2 linked regions of the Massilia litorea genome follow. Each later gene encodes a partner of the first gene's protein in a complex. Links are inferred from orthologs where the notes say so. Each region holds a gene or a part of one and is shown on either strand. Other genes may lie near its edges.

Region 1 (7,418 bases):
CCGTGGCAGCGATTTTTTGCGCCCTTGGCGTTGTGTTCGGCAGCAAAACGAAGCCGGTGCCAGCTCCGCTGACGACCAGCATCGCCCCGGCCGGTACGCCGGACGGCGGCGGCCCAGCGCACACCGCCTCCACTCACTTATATGCGCAAACCCTGAACGACCTGTCGGGCAAGCCGCAGTCCCTGTCGCAGTGGAAAGGCAAACCCCTGCTCGTCAACTTCTGGGCCACCTGGTGCGGACCCTGCGTCCAGGAAATGCCCGAGCTGTCGGCCCTCGCCAACGAAGAGGCCGGCAAGCGCTTCAATGTCATCGGCCTCGGCATCGATTCGCCCTCGGCCATGAGCGAATTTGCGGCCAAGCACAACATCAAGTACCCGCTGTATGTAGGCGGCATGGGCGGCACGGAACTGTCGCGCGCCTTCGGCAATACGAATGGCGGCCTGCCCTTCACGGTACTCATCGGCGCGGACGGCCAGGTAAGGAAGACCTACCTCGGCAAGCTGAAATTCGACGAGTTGAAGGCCGACCTCGCGGCACTGTAGAGCTCGCGAACGGTCGTTCTTTTCCGATCTCCGCGCAAGTGGTTGTTATCCACGGAGAATTTTATCGCTTGCCAATAGCTGACGTTGGCGGCAAAATGCGTCACTTTCGAGCATAGACTCTACAAAATAATGGCGAAAAAGCTACTGCTGCTCAACGGTCCCAACCTGAATTTATTGGGAACCCGCGAGCCTGCGGTGTATGGCGCGGCAACGCTGGCCGACATCGAAAGCGCTGCGACGGCCCAGGCCATCGCAGCGGGCGGGTCGCTTTCCTGCTTTCAGAGCAACCACGAAGGTGCGCTGATCGACCGCATCCACGCCGCCCGTAGCGAAGGCGTGGACGCGATCGTCATCAATCCTGGCGGGCTGACCCACACGAGCGTGGCCTTGCGCGATGCGTTTGCTGCGGTGGCGATCCCGTTCATTGAGGTCCATATCTCAAATATTTATCAGCGCGAAGAATTCCGCCACCATTCCTACCTGTCGGCGCTGGCCCGCGGCACCATCTGCGGGCTCGGCATCGACGGATACCGGTATGCCATCGACTTCGCGCTCAAATAGCGTTAATCTCAAGTAACTTCATGCATCATCTTCGGCTGCGCCCTCTTTTGGCGCGCTGTTTTACTCTCTTAATACCACAATAATTCCAAGGGGTTTCACATGGATCTACGTAAACTCAAGACTTTGATCGACCTCGTCGCCGAATCGGACATCGCTGAACTCGAAGTGACCGAAGGCGAAAGCAAGGTTCGCATCGTCAAGTCGTCCGCCGCGCCCCAAGGCCAGATGGTCATGATGCCGTCCGGCATGCAGCAATATTCGGCGCCCGCCCCAGCCGCCGCTCCTGCTGCCCCGGCCGCGCCTGCAGCACCGGCCGTTGCCGTTGAAACTGGTCACGTCGTCAAGTCGCCGATGGTCGGCACCTTCTACCGTTCGTCCGCTCCGGGCGCCGCTGCGTTCGTCGAAGTCGGCACCAACATCAAGGAAGGCGACACCCTCTGCATCATCGAGGCAATGAAACTCCTGAACGAAATCGACGCCGATGTCTCCGGCGTGGTGACCAAGATCCTGGTGGAAAATGGCCAGCCGGTCGAATTCGGCCAGCCACTGTTCGTGATCGGCTAAGTTTCGGCTTTCGCTGCGCCGCCCGGCCGTGACATCGTTCCGGCCGCATGATCCCGAACCCAGGCCGGCGCACGACGCCGGCTCTCTCACACTCCGAAGCTAACCATGTTTGAAAAAATTCTTATCGCCAATCGTGGTGAAATCGCGCTGCGTATCCAGCGCGCATGCCGCGAAATGGGCATCAAGACGGTGGTCGTCCACTCCGAAGCCGACAAGGACGCCAAGTATGTGAAGCTGGCCGACGAGTCCGTCTGCATCGGCCCGGCCCAGTCCGCGCTGAGCTACCTGAACATGCCGGCGATTATCAGCGCCGCCGAAGTGACGGACGCCGAAGCGATCCACCCGGGCTACGGCTTCCTGTCGGAAAACGCCGACTTCGCCGAGCGCGTGGAAAAATCGGGCTTCGTCTTCATCGGCCCGCGTTCCGATTCGATCCGCCTGATGGGCGACAAGGTCTCGGCCAAGCAGGCGATGATCCGCGCCGGCGTGCCTTGCGTGCCGGGTTCGGATGGCGCCCTGCCTGACGATCCGAAGGAAATCATCCAGACCGCCCGCAAGGTTGGCTATCCGGTCATCATCAAGGCTGCCGGCGGCGGCGGCGGGCGCGGCATGCGCGTGGTCCACACCGAAGCGGCCCTGCTCAACGCCGTGGCGATGACCAAGACCGAAGCCGGTACCGCCTTCGGCAATCCGGAAGTCTATATGGAGAAGTACCTGGAGAATCCGCGCCACGTGGAAATCCAGATCCTCGCCGACGAACACAAAAACGCCGTCTGGCTGGGCGAACGCGACTGCTCGATGCAGCGCCGCCACCAGAAGGTGATCGAGGAAGCGCCGGCACCGGGCATCCCGCGCAAGCTGATCGAGAAGATCGGCGACCGCTGCGCCGAAGCCTGCCGCAAGATCGGCTACCGCGGCGCCGGTACCTTCGAATTCCTGTATGAAAACGGCGAGTTCTATTTCATCGAAATGAACACACGCGTCCAGGTCGAACACCCGGTCACGGAAATGATCACCGGCATCGACATCGTGCAGGAACAGATCCGCATCGCCTGCGGCGAGAAGCTGCGCTTCCGCCAGCGCGACATCATGCTGGCCGGCCACGCGATCGAATGCCGCATCAATGCGGAAGACCCATTCAAGTTTACGCCGTCCCCTGGCCGCATCACCGGCTGGCACCCGCCGGGCGGTCCCGGCATCCGTGTCGATTCGCACTCGTATGCGGGCTACTATGTGCCACCTCATTACGACTCGATGATCGGCAAGGTAATTTCCTACGGTGCTACTCGTGAGCAAGCAATCCGCCGCATGCAAATTGCGTTGTCGGAAATGGTGGTTGAGGGTATTTTGACCAACATCCAGCTGCACCGCGAACTGATGGTCGATGCCCGCTTCATCGAAGGCGGCACCAACATCCATTACCTGGAGCAGAAGCTGGCGAATCGCCCTGACACGAAAGTGGTCGTGGCCCCGGAAAACAAGGCTGACGCATGAGCTGGACCGAAGTCATCATCGAAATCGCACGCGAGCACGCGGAAGGCCTGTCCGACGCCTTGATGGAAGCGGGCGCGCTGTCGGTTTCGGTGGAAGATGCCGACGAAGGCACCGACCAGGAAAAGCCGCTGTTCGGCGAACCTGGCATGGAGCCGACCGAGGCGGCCTGGGATCACAGCCGTGTCGTGGCCCTGACTGACATCGACGCTGACCAACAGGCCATCGTCGCGGAAGCGGCCGCCGCCATCGGGCTCACTACCGTGCCGGCGTTTTCCACCCGCGCGGTGGCCGATGCCGACTGGGTACGCCTGACGCAGTCGCAATTCGAACCGATCCACATCGGCACCAACATCTGGGTCGTGCCGAGCTGGCACGAAGCGCCGGACCCGAACGGGCTCATTCTCGAACTCGATCCGGGCCTGGCGTTTGGCACCGGCAGCCATCCGACCACCCGCCTGTGCATGGAGTGGCTGGAAGCCCATCCGGCACCGGGCAAGAGCGTCCTGGACTACGGCTGCGGTTCCGGCATCCTGGCGATGGTCGCCAAGAAGCTGGCCGCCGGCGACGTGGCCGGGGTCGACATCGATCCGCAGGCGATCGAATCGGCGCGTGCGAATGCCGAGCGTAACAACTGCGAAATCGATTTCTACGTGCCGGACGCATTTGCCGCCTCGTCGAACGAGCGCCATGCAAATGGCAAGTTCGACATCGTCGTGGCCAACATCCTGTCGAGCCCATTGAAGCTGATGGCGCCGATGTTGTCGGGCCGCGTGGCGCCTGGCGGTTCGCTGGTGCTCTCGGGCGTGCTGGCGCGCCAGGCCGACGAAGTGGCCGCCGCCTACGCACCTTTCATCAAGCTGGGCGTCTGGGCCGAGCAGGACGGCTGGGTTGCCCTTCACGGGACGCTCGGCCAGGATACGGTACCGGCCGCGCGCTCCACTACCAACGGTTAAGGAGCCCGGCATGGCGCTTGCCACCCAATGCCCCCATTGCGGCACGATGTTCCGGGTCGCCTCGGACCAACTCAAGCTGCGTGGGGGCATTGTGCGTTGCGGCTCCTGCCAGGAGATCTTCGACGGCAGCGCCACCCTGGTGGACCTCGATGCGCTGCCGGCCAAGGCGCCGGTGGCTGCCAAGCCTGATCTGCCCTCTCCCGACGCGGCGCCCGCTGCCGTCGTCGAACCCGCCCCCATATCCGAACCCGAACCCGAGCCTGCGCCTGCCCTTGAGGAGGCGTCCCTGGCTGACGACGAAGCGCTCGCGCCGCTCGACATGACGGTCGAGCTGCCGCGTTTCGAGGACCAGCCGGTCTACACGCTCGACTTCGACCATACCTTCGATCCGTTCGGGATCCTGCCGAAAGTCGATGCACCCGCGGCGCCTGAAGTGGAAACGCCCCTGCCCGAAGCGGTCGCGGTCGAGGCGTCCGGGTCCGCAGCCGAAGAACCCGTGATCGACGAGGAGCCCGTCCAGCCGGCCATGCCGCCCTGGTCGCAGCTGTTGAAGAACCCGGAGCCGGTTGCGGAGGCGACACCGCCCGCCGCGCCGGAGCCGGCCGCCCTTGCGCCGCAGCCCGACGACGCGGCCGAACCCGTCCTCGAAGCGCAAGCGGAGCCTGAGCCGCTCGTCCCGCAGCACGCCGGCCGCATCGAGCCCGCCTTCGGCCTGCCGGTCGACGAAGAACTGGTCGCCGCGCCCCTGCCCGGCCACGAACCGGAACTGGAACCGGCTGCGCCCGCGCCACGCGCCAACGTTCCCGCCGACGACGCGCCGCCGCTGCTGATGCGCGAATCGACCGCCAGCGTGGTCACGCCGCCCGCCGCCGCCCATGTGCCGCCGATTGCGCGCACGCCGGCCGCCAAGCGTGCCGAAAAGGCCGCCGCGCGCCGCTCGAAGCTCACGCCCACCCGCATCGAAGCGCAACCGAAACTGCGCGCGGCCGAGATCGACGAGCCGGAGTTCGTCAAGCGCGGCCGCCAGCAGGAGCAGAACGGGCGCGCGCGCAAGATCGCGCTGGTCGCCGGCGCCATCGCCCTGTTGATCCTCCTGTTCGCGCAAGGGGTACTGAACTTCCGCAACGCCCTCGCCGCCCGCTTCCCGGCCGCGAAACCGGCCCTCGTCTCCGGCTGCGCTGTCTTCGGCTGCCGCGTCGAACTGCCGGCCCAGATCGACAACCTCGCCATCGAAACGGGCGAACTGACCACGCTCGGCGGCGGCGTCTATTCCTTCACCACCGAGCTGCGCAACGCCGGCACCACGGCCCAGGCCTGGCCGAGCCTGGAACTGGCGCTGACCGACGCCAACGACAAGCCGCTGGTGCGCCGCGTATTCGGCCCCAGGGATTATCTTGCCGCCGACACCCCGGCCGCGAACGGCATCGCGCCGCGCGCCGAACACGCGATCAAACTCCACTTCCGCGTGGAGGACCTGAAACCTTCCGGCTACCACATTGCCGTCTTCTACCCCTGAATTGACGTTGGACCTCACATGACCCAAGCTACCCTGATCTGCGGATCGCTCGCATTCGACAAGATCATGCAATACCACGGCCGTTTCGCCGAGACCCTGCTGGCCGACCAGCTGCACCGCGTGAACGTCTCCTTCCTGGTACCGACCCTGCGCACCGAATACGGCGGCTGCTCGGCGAACATCGCCTATAACCTCAAGCTGCTCGGCGGCGAGCCCCTGATCATGGCCACCCTCGGCCAGGACGGCGCCGACTACCTCGAGCGCCTGCGCAACTTCGGCATCAAGACGCGCGCCATCAAGACGATCCAGGACGCCTACACGGCCCAGTGCTTCGTCACCGCCGACCAGGACAACAACCAGATCAACGCCTTCCACCCGGGCGCGATGCAGTTCTCGCACGAGAACAACGTCGCCGACCAGGGCCCGCTGCGCGTGGCGATCATCGCCCCGGACGGCCGCGACGGCATGCTCAAGCACGCGCGCGACTGCGCCGCCCAGGGCGTACCTTTCATGTTCGACCCGGGCCAGCAGCTGCCGATGTTCAGCGGCGAAGAACTGCTGACCTTCATCGAGCAGGCCACCTACCTGGCCGCGAACGACTACGAATTCGAGATGGTGATGGACCGCACCGGCCTCTCGCTCGAACAGATCGCCGCGCGCCTGGAGGCGCTGATCGTCACCCGCGGCGAAAAGGGTTCCGAGATCTACGCCGGCGGCGAGCGCCACGACATCCCGGCCGTGCCGGCCACCGCCGTGGTCGACCCGACCGGCTGCGGCGACGCATACCGCGCCGGCCTCCTGTACGGCATCGCGCAAGGCTACGACTGGCCGACCACCGGCCGCATCGCCAGCCTGCTCGGCTCCATCAAGATCGCCCACCAGGGCGGCCAGAACCACAGTTTTACTCCGGCCGAGATCGCCAATAAATTCGAAGCCGCCTTCGGCTACCGCTTCAAATAATTAAAAGGGTACAACCGCCGGCATACACTGTTGGCGGATGCGCACCGTAGGGGTCATTGAGGACAATGTCCTCAATGACGGGTTCACCGGGCTCCCCGAGCCCACGCGTTACGCACCTCAAGCGAAGCCACAAAAAAAACGGGCAGCCAGGCTGCCCGTTTTCACATCCGTACTACCCAATCAAATCGGCACCACAGTCCTCAGCAAATACAGCGCAATCTGCAGCAGCAGCACCGCCACCAGCACCGACAAATCCAGCCCGCCGATCGGCGGCACCACCTTGCGGATCGGCCGCAGCAGCGGATCGTTCAGCGCATGCACGAACGGCGCCAGCGGCGCATGCGGATTGACCCAGCTGAAGATCGCCTCGATGATCAGGAGCGCGATGAACCCGTAGATGATCCACTTCACGAAGCGCCCCAGCGCCAGCAGCAGCACCTGCTCGGCCGACGCCCCCACGATGAACAGGATCGAGGTCGCCAGCAGCACCACCAGGAAGGCGCCGATCAGGCTTGCCCAGTCGTAGCCGCCTGCCCCCGGCACGATGCGGCGCAGGGGTTTCACGAGCCAGTCGCTCAGCGTGAAGGTGAACTGCGCCACCGAGGCTGGCGGACGCACGCGGATGGCCTGCATCCAGAAGCGCAACAGGAGCACCCCGCCCAGCACAGTGGCAATGGTATCGACGATCAACTGAAGAATGGACAGCACGAGAACTCCTTGAAATAAAAAAACCGCTGTGTGAACGGTTCACACAGCGGTATTTTGCCCTAAAGCGGGCCAGACCCGGGATTACGGACGGCTGCTGGTCGGGAACGGCCAGGCGGCTGC
Region 2 (7,335 bases), 740 kb from region 1 along the record:
GTGTAGCGGTGAAAGCCCATGTTGCCCAGGTTCTGGGCCAGGGTCGCCGAGGCGTGTGGATTGTGGGCCACGTCCAGCACCGTGGTCGGACGGCCGGCCAGCACCTGGAAGCGGCCCGGCAGCTCGACCAGCGCGAGGCCGGTGCGCACTTCCTGGGCGCCGCAGGGCAGCTGCATGCGCAGCGCCTCGAGTGCCGCCAGCGCCGCCGCGGCGTTGAGCAATTGATTGGCGCCGCGCAGGGCCGGATAGGCCAGCGAGTTGCGGCGCTGGGTGCGTCCGCCATAGCTCCACTGCTGCTGGTCGCCCTGGTAGTTGAAATCGCGCCCGATCAGCCACAGGTCGGCGCCGATGTCGGCCGCGTGCTGGATCAGCGATTGCGGCGCCAGCGGATCGCTGCAGATCGCCGTCTTGCCGGCGCGGAAAATACCGGCCTTCTCGAAACCGATTTCCTCGCGCGTGTCGCCCAGCCAGGCCGCGTGGTCGATGTCGATGCTGGTGACGATGGAGACGTCGGCGTCGATCACGTTCACGGCGTCCAGGCGCCCGCCCAGGCCTACTTCAAGGATTGCCACGTCCACGCCGGCTTTCGAGATCAGGTGCATGATCGCCAGGGTCGTGAATTCGAAATAGGTCAGGTCGATGTCGCCGCGCGCGTCTTCCACGAAGCCGAAGGCCTCGACCAGCACGGCGTCGCTCGCCATCTCGCCATTGATGCGGGCGCGCTCGTTAAAGTCCAGGAAGTGCGGCTTGATGTAGAGGCCGACGCGGTAGCCGGCATGCAGCAGGACCGATTCCAGCATCGCGCAGGTGGAACCCTTGCCGTTGGTGCCGGCCACCATGATGACGGGACAGCCGAACTGCAGGTTCATGCGCTCCTTGACGGCGCGGACGCGGTCCAGGCCCATGTCGATATGGGTTTCGGCGTGGCGCGTTTCGAGGAGCGCCAGCCACGCGGGCAAGGTGGTGGGAAGCATGGGCATTAAAAAAATTCAGTACGTTGAAACGAAAACCGGCGACCTGAATCAGATCGCCGGTAGGAAACCTTATGCGGCGCGCTGGCCGGTCAAGCGACGACGTCGGCCGGCTGGTTCTGCAGCAAGGCCAGCAGGCGGGCGATTTCTTCGCGCATCTTGCGGCGGTCGACGATCATGTCGACGGCGCCCTTTTGCACCAGGAATTCGGCGCGCTGGAAACCTTCCGGCAGCTTTTCGCGCACGGTGTTCTCGATCACGCGCGGGCCGGCAAAACCGATCAGCGCTTTCGGCTCGGCGATCACGACGTCGCCCATGAAGGCGAAGGAAGCGGACACGCCGCCCATGGTCGGATCGGTCAGCACGCTGATGAACGGCAGTTTCTTTTCCGACAGCTTGGTCAGCATGGCGGTGGTCTTGGCCATCTGCAGCAGCGACAGCAGGCCTTCCTGCATGCGGGCGCCGCCGGTGGCGGTGATGCAGATGAACGGCACTTTCTGTTCGAGGGCGATCTGGGCGCCGCGGACGAAACGCTCGCCGACGACGGAACCCATCGAGCCGCCCATGAATTCGAATTCGAAGCAGGCCACGACGACCGGCAAACTCATGATCGAGCCGCCCTGCACGATCAGCGCATCGGTTTCCCCGGTGGCTTCCATCGCTTGCTTGAGTCGGTCAGGATACTTCTTGCTGTCCTTGAACTTCAGGGTATCGACCGGCAGGGCTTCCTGGCCGATCTCGTAGCGGCCGCCTTCGTCGAGCAGGCCGTCAAGGCGCTCGCGCGCACGGATGCGCATGTGGTGGTCGCACTTCGGGCAGACGTGCAGGTTCGACTCGAGGTCGGCGCGGTACAGCACCGCTTCGCACGACGGGCACTTGACCCACAGGCCCTCGGGCATGGTTTTGCGATTGGCGGCATCGGAGCGCTGGATTCGGGGGGGCAGCAGTTTTTCCAACCAACTCATGTTCTCTCCTTTGCGGCAATTCTTGAATGGGGCGTAGTGTAGCCGCTAGCGCCGGGCTTGTCACCGCTTGCCTGTCTGTCAATTCTTGGCAACCGATTCCGGCGCGCGTGGCATGTTATACACCATGCGTCGAACAGGGTGAGCACGAATCCCGGCAGAACTGGAGCCCCGGCATCACGGCCCACCCTGCCGGCATCAACTGTCGAGCGCGGTGCGGATCCCGGCCACGAAGGCCTGTACCGCCGGCACGGCAGCCTCGGGACCCACGTTTTCGATCTCCTGGATGATGCGGCTGCCGATCACGACCGCGTCCGCCACCGAGGCCACCGCCTTCGCCGTCTGCGCGTCGCGGATGCCGAAACCGACGCCGATCGGCAGGCTGACGTGCTCGCGGATCGCGGCCACGCGGCGCGCCACGTCCTCGGTATCGATGCTGCCGGCGCCGGTGACGCCCTTCAGGGACACGTAATAGCTGAAGCCGCTGCCGTAGCGCGCCACCTGCCTGATGCGCTCCTGCGTGGACGTCGGCGCCAGCAGGAAGATCAGGTCGAGGTCGTTGGCGCGCATGGCGTCGGCAAAGGCTTCGCACTCTTCCGGCGGGTAGTCGACGACGATGGCGCCGTCGGCACCCGCTTCTTTCGCCTTGAGGATGAAGTTATCCGGGCCGATGCGTTCGATCGGATTGGCGTAGCCCATCAGCACCACCGGGGTGCTTGGATCGCTTTCGCGGAACTGGCGCACGTAATTGAAGACGTCGTTCAGGCCGATGCCGAATTTCAGGGCGCGCTCGCAGGCGCGCTGGATGACCGGGCCTTCGGCCATCGGGTCGGAAAACGGCACGCCCAGTTCCAAAATGTCGGCCCCGCCCGCCACCAGGGCGTGCATCAGCGGGACGGTGAGGTCGGGGCCGGGGTCGCCGGCGGTGATGAAGGTGACGAGGCCGGTCTTGTTTTGTTCGCGCAGGGCGGCGAAGGTACTTGCAATTCGGGACATGCTTTTACTTTCTTTGAAGTTTTCGGGTGGAATGCAGGGGCTCTGGCCGGATCAGCCGAAATCGAGCCCCATGCGTTGCGCCACCGTGTGCATGTCCTTGTCGCCCCGTCCCGACAGATTCACCAGGATCAGCTTGTCCTTCGGCAGCGTCGCCGCCAGCTTGAACGCGTAGGCGATCGCGTGCGAGGATTCCAGGGCCGGAATGATGCCCTCGATGCGGCAGCAGTCGTGGAAGGCCGCCAGCGCCTCGTCGTCCGTGATCGACACGTATTCGGCGCGCGCCGAATCCTTCAGCCAGGCGTGTTCCGGACCGACGCCCGGATAATCCAGGCCGGCCGAGACCGAGTGGGTCTCGATGATCTGGCCGTTGGCATCCTGCAGCAGATAAGTGCGGTTGCCGTGCAGCACGCCCGGGAAGCCGGCCGTCAGCGAGGCCGAGTGCTTGCCCGAATCGAGCCCCTCGCCCGCCGCCTCGACGCCGACCAGTTTCACATTGGTTTCGTCGATGTAGGGATAGAAAATGCCCATCGCGTTCGAGCCGCCGCCGATGCAGGCGACCACGTAGTCCGGCTGGCGGCCCGTCATTTCCGGCATCTGGATGCGGCATTCCTCGCCGATTACCGACTGGAAATCGCGCACCATCATCGGATACGGGTGCGGGCCGGCCACGGTGCCGATGATGTAGAAGGTATTTTCGATGTTGGTGACCCAGTCGCGCATCGCTTCGTTGAGCGCGTCCTTCAGGGTCTTGCTGCCGGACTCGACCGGAACGACGGTCGCGCCCAGCAGCTTCATCCGATATACGTTCTGGGCCTGGCGCTTGACGTCCTCGGCGCCCATGTAGACCACGCATTCGAGGCCGAAGCGGGCGCAGATGGTGGCGGTTGCGACGCCGTGCTGGCCGGCGCCGGTCTCGGCGATGATGCGCGGCTTGCCCATCCGGCGCGCCAGCAGGGCCTGGCCGATCACGTTGTTGATTTTATGGGCGCCGGTGTGGTTCAGGTCTTCGCGCTTGAAGAAGACCTGCGCGCCGCCGGCCAGTTCCGACCAGCGCCTGGCGTGATAGACGGGCGAAGGACGGCCGACGAAGTGGGCCAGCTCGTAGCGGAATTCTTCGAGGAATTCGGGGTCCTGCGAATAACGGGCGTAGGCCTCGTTCAGTTCGGCCAATGCGTGGGTCAGCGTCTCGGCGACGAAACTGCCGCCGTAGGGGCCGAAATGGCCCTTGGCATCGGGGAATTGGTAGTCGGTGGTCTGGAACAGGGCGTTGACCGACCGTTCAAGGGTGGCTTCCTGGCTCTCCAGGGCTGCTTCCTGTACTGCTTTCATGGGGGTGCTCGCTTTCAATGGTGGCATCGGCTGCCCGCACCGCGGCGATGAAATCCGCGATCTTGCGGGCGTCCTTGATCCCCTTGGATGCCTCGACACCACTGCTGATGTCGACGGCCCAGGGGCGTACGCGTGCGACTGCGTCAGTCGCGTTTTGCACGCTCAAGCCACCACTCAAAACGACCCGAGGCGCGAGCTCTTTTGGGATAAGAGACCAATCGAAGACCTTTCCAGCACCGCCGTAGGCATCCACATAGGTATCGAGCAGAAGGCCCGAGAACCAGGGACTGGCGGCGCGGTATGCGAGTTCGCATTCTAGCAAATCGGCAGGGGCCGTGTCCGGCCTGACGCGGTAGGCGTGGACGAAAGGCCGCTTCACCGCGTCGGCGACGCGCGCACACTCTTCCATTGTTTCGTCGCCGTGGAACTGCAGCAGCGCCACCGGTGCCGCGTCCACGACCGCCCGCACCTCCTCCAGGCCGGCGTTCACGAACAGCGCGACCGAGCTGACATAGGGCGGCAACCCGGCGGCAAGCGCGGCGAACCGTTCGGGCGTGACGTAGCGCGGGCTCTTCGGGTAGAAGACGAAGCCGAGGGCGTCGGCGCCGCTGGCAACGGCAGCGCGCAGGTCTTCCTCGCGGGTGATGCCGCAGATCTTGATTCGGGTACGGTGCATGTGCGTAAAACCTTAGAGCCAGGGGAGCGGAGAGAGCTGCTCCTGCGGCAATCCCCACTTCGGATCGTAATCGATTTTCGCGAAATACAGGCCGTCGGGCATGAAGGTCGGCGCCGCAGCGTCGCGGTTGCGGGCGGCCAGCACCTCGGCCATCCAGTCCGGCTCGTTGCGGCCGATGCCGACATAGATCAGCGCACCCACCAGGTTGCGCACCATGTGGTGCAGGAAGGCACTGGCGCGCACGGTGAAGACGATGATGTCGCCGCGCCGCTCGATCCGGATTTCCTGCATGTCCTTGACCGGCGTATTCGCCTGGCAGCCGGAAGCGCGGAAAGACGAAAAATCGTGCAGGCCGATCAGGTGGCGCGCGGCGGCCTGCATGCGCTCGACGTCGATCGGGCGAAACACCCAGCCGGCGCGGCCGGCCAGCAGCGAGGACGGATTCGGGTTGTTGTACAGGACGTAATGATAGGTGCGCGAGCGTGCCGAATAGCGCGCGTGGAACTCCTGGCCATCTGGGCCAGGCGCGACTTCGGCGGCCCAGCGCACGGACACCGAATCGGGCAGGAAGGTATTCGTGCCGCGCACCCAGCTTTGCATCGGTCGGTCGAGTTCGGTGTCGAAGTGCACGACCTGCTCGACCGCGTGGACGCCGGCGTCGGTGCGGCCGGCGCAGGTGGTGGACAGCTTGGTGCGGGCAAACTTCTCCAGGGCGATCTCGAGCGCATCCTGGATGGTGTCACGGCTCGGCTGTTTCTGGTATCCATTCCAGCCGGTGCCGACGTACTGGAGTCCGAGTGCGATGCGCCTCACGCCAACTGTGCGCGCATCGTGCTGGCGCGGCTGGACTGTTCGACGTTGCCGCCCTTGATGACTTCGTCGAGCAATTCGCGCGCACCTTCCTTGTCGCCGATCTCCTGGTAGGCGATCGCGAGGTCCAGCTTGGTTTCCATTTCCATTTGCGCGGCGGTCAGTTCCATCGGGGCATGATCGACCGGGCTTGCGGCCGGCGCTTCAGGCTCGGTCAGGGTGAAATCGTTGGCCGGCAGGTCGAGGTCGAGGCCCGACATGTCGAAGCGCGGCACCGGGGTGCCCGGGTTCGGGATCGCCGGCACGTCGGTCATGGCGAACGGATCGTCCTGCGGCGCTGCCGGAGCGGCGGGCTGGCCGAAGTCCATCATGTCAAGGTCGAACAGCGGGTCCTTGGCCGCTTCGGGCGCGGCGGCAAACTCCTGCGCTGCCGGCGCGGCCGGCGGCGTCAGGTCGAGGTCGGTCGAGCCGAAATCGAAGACCGGCTCCTGGCGCTCGCCTACCGGGGTCACCGGGGCGGACGGGTTGGCATCGAGCATGCCGAAGTCCATGGCGTCGAGGTCGAACAAGGGATCCTTCAGGTCCGAGGCCGGTGGCGTGCCTGGCGCTTCCGGCAGCGGCGGCAATTCAAACTCGCGTGCCAGCTGCGCCATGTCGATGTCGGTGTTGGGGCCGTTCTTGCTGAGGTCGAGCACGAAGGCGTCGTCCTCGTCCACCGCGGCCGTAGCAGTCTGTGCAGTGGCCGGGGCGTCGAAATCCATGTCGAAGGCCAGGTCGTCCAGGCTCTCGCCCGTCACGGCCGGGGTGCCCGCTGGGGGATCGAGCGGCGCGAACGGTTCCATGTCGAACTGCAGGTCGGGCACGGCGGTAGCGTCGTCGTGCACCGCGTTGTCGGTGCCGGTGGCGGCGACCGGCTCGAAACTCAGGCCGCCGAGGTCGAAGTCGAGCAAATTGTCTTCCGCCTTGGCGGCAGCCGGGGACGTCTCAGCCAGTTGCGGCAGCGCGGTGGCATCGTTGTCGAGGCCGAAGCTGTCGAGGTTGAAGCCGGTGTCGAGCGGCGCGCCGGTGACGGCGTCCACGGTCGCGTCCGGTTCGATGATCTCGGAGGCGTCGCCGCGGTTGCGGAAGGCTTGCTCGAGCTGCTGGGACAGCATGGTCTGCGGACCGGCGTCGTCGGCAACGATTGTGGAGCTCGAGCCTGCGGCTGCCAGGCCTGCGCCGGCCACGGCGGCACCGGCGCCGACCACAGCGGCCGCCGCGCCCTGGGCGTACATCGGGTTGTTCGGATCGAGCGTATGGCCGAGCGCGGCGGCTTGCGCCCACTCGTCGCCCTTGCCGCCCGTCAGGCTGTAGAGCTCGGTAGCCTGGGTCTCGAAGGCGCGCACGTCCTTGCGTGCCGCGTAGATCTCGAGCAGCTTCAGGCGCACCGGATGGCGGTACGGATCGTTGCGCAGCGCTTCCTTGAGGATGTCCTCGGCCTGGGTGTCGAAGTTATAGGCCAGATACAGCTCGGCTTCGGCCAATGGGTCCACTTCATTCGTGTCGAGCTGGCTGGCCGAGGGCGCGAAGCTGGAATTGAAGACGCTGTCGT

What was found.
Region 2: the proteins of accC (region 1) and accD are in contact, whole or in part, in a solved structure (PDB 8UXZ), measured with the Escherichia coli proteins. The link is inferred for Massilia litorea from one-to-one orthologs.

The regions. Positions count from the first base shown.
Region 1 is NZ_CP062941.1:2,007,043-2,014,460, reverse strand. The notes cover bases 1,027-3,966. They hold accC (acetyl-CoA carboxylase biotin carboxylase subunit), read left to right. Parts: upstream 1,027-1,772; coding sequence 1,773-3,161; downstream 3,162-3,966. Other genes in these bases: prmA (50S ribosomal protein L11 methyltransferase), read left to right, coding at 3,158-3,966; accB (acetyl-CoA carboxylase biotin carboxyl carrier protein), read left to right, coding at 1,203-1,667; aroQ (type II 3-dehydroquinate dehydratase), read left to right, coding at 1,027-1,103. Also shown: LPB04_RS08995 (TlpA family protein disulfide reductase), read left to right, coding at 1-542; more of aroQ, read left to right, coding at 672-1,026; more of prmA, read left to right, coding at 3,967-4,114; LPB04_RS08970 (zinc-ribbon and DUF3426 domain-containing protein), read left to right, coding at 4,125-5,630; LPB04_RS08965 (carbohydrate kinase family protein), read left to right, coding at 5,649-6,590; LPB04_RS08960 (YggT family protein), read right to left, coding at 6,771-7,298; LPB04_RS24360 (histone), read right to left, coding at 7,380-7,418. UniProt on the Escherichia coli protein: This protein is a component of the acetyl coenzyme A carboxylase complex; first, biotin carboxylase catalyzes the carboxylation of the carrier protein and then the transcarboxylase transfers the carboxyl group to form malonyl-CoA.
Region 2 is NZ_CP062941.1:2,747,528-2,754,862, reverse strand. Bases 1-2,857 are described here. They hold accD (acetyl-CoA carboxylase, carboxyltransferase subunit beta), read right to left. Parts: upstream 1,937-2,857; coding sequence 1,064-1,936; downstream 1-1,063. Other genes in these bases: trpA (tryptophan synthase subunit alpha), read right to left, coding at 2,132-2,857; folC (bifunctional tetrahydrofolate synthase/dihydrofolate synthase), read right to left, coding at 1-980. In the rest of the region: more of trpA, read right to left, coding at 2,858-2,929; trpB (tryptophan synthase subunit beta), read right to left, coding at 2,981-4,258; LPB04_RS12240 (phosphoribosylanthranilate isomerase), read right to left, coding at 4,209-4,934; tRNA pseudouridine(38-40) synthase TruA, read right to left, coding at 4,947-5,747; LPB04_RS12230 (FimV/HubP family polar landmark protein), read right to left, coding at 5,744-7,335.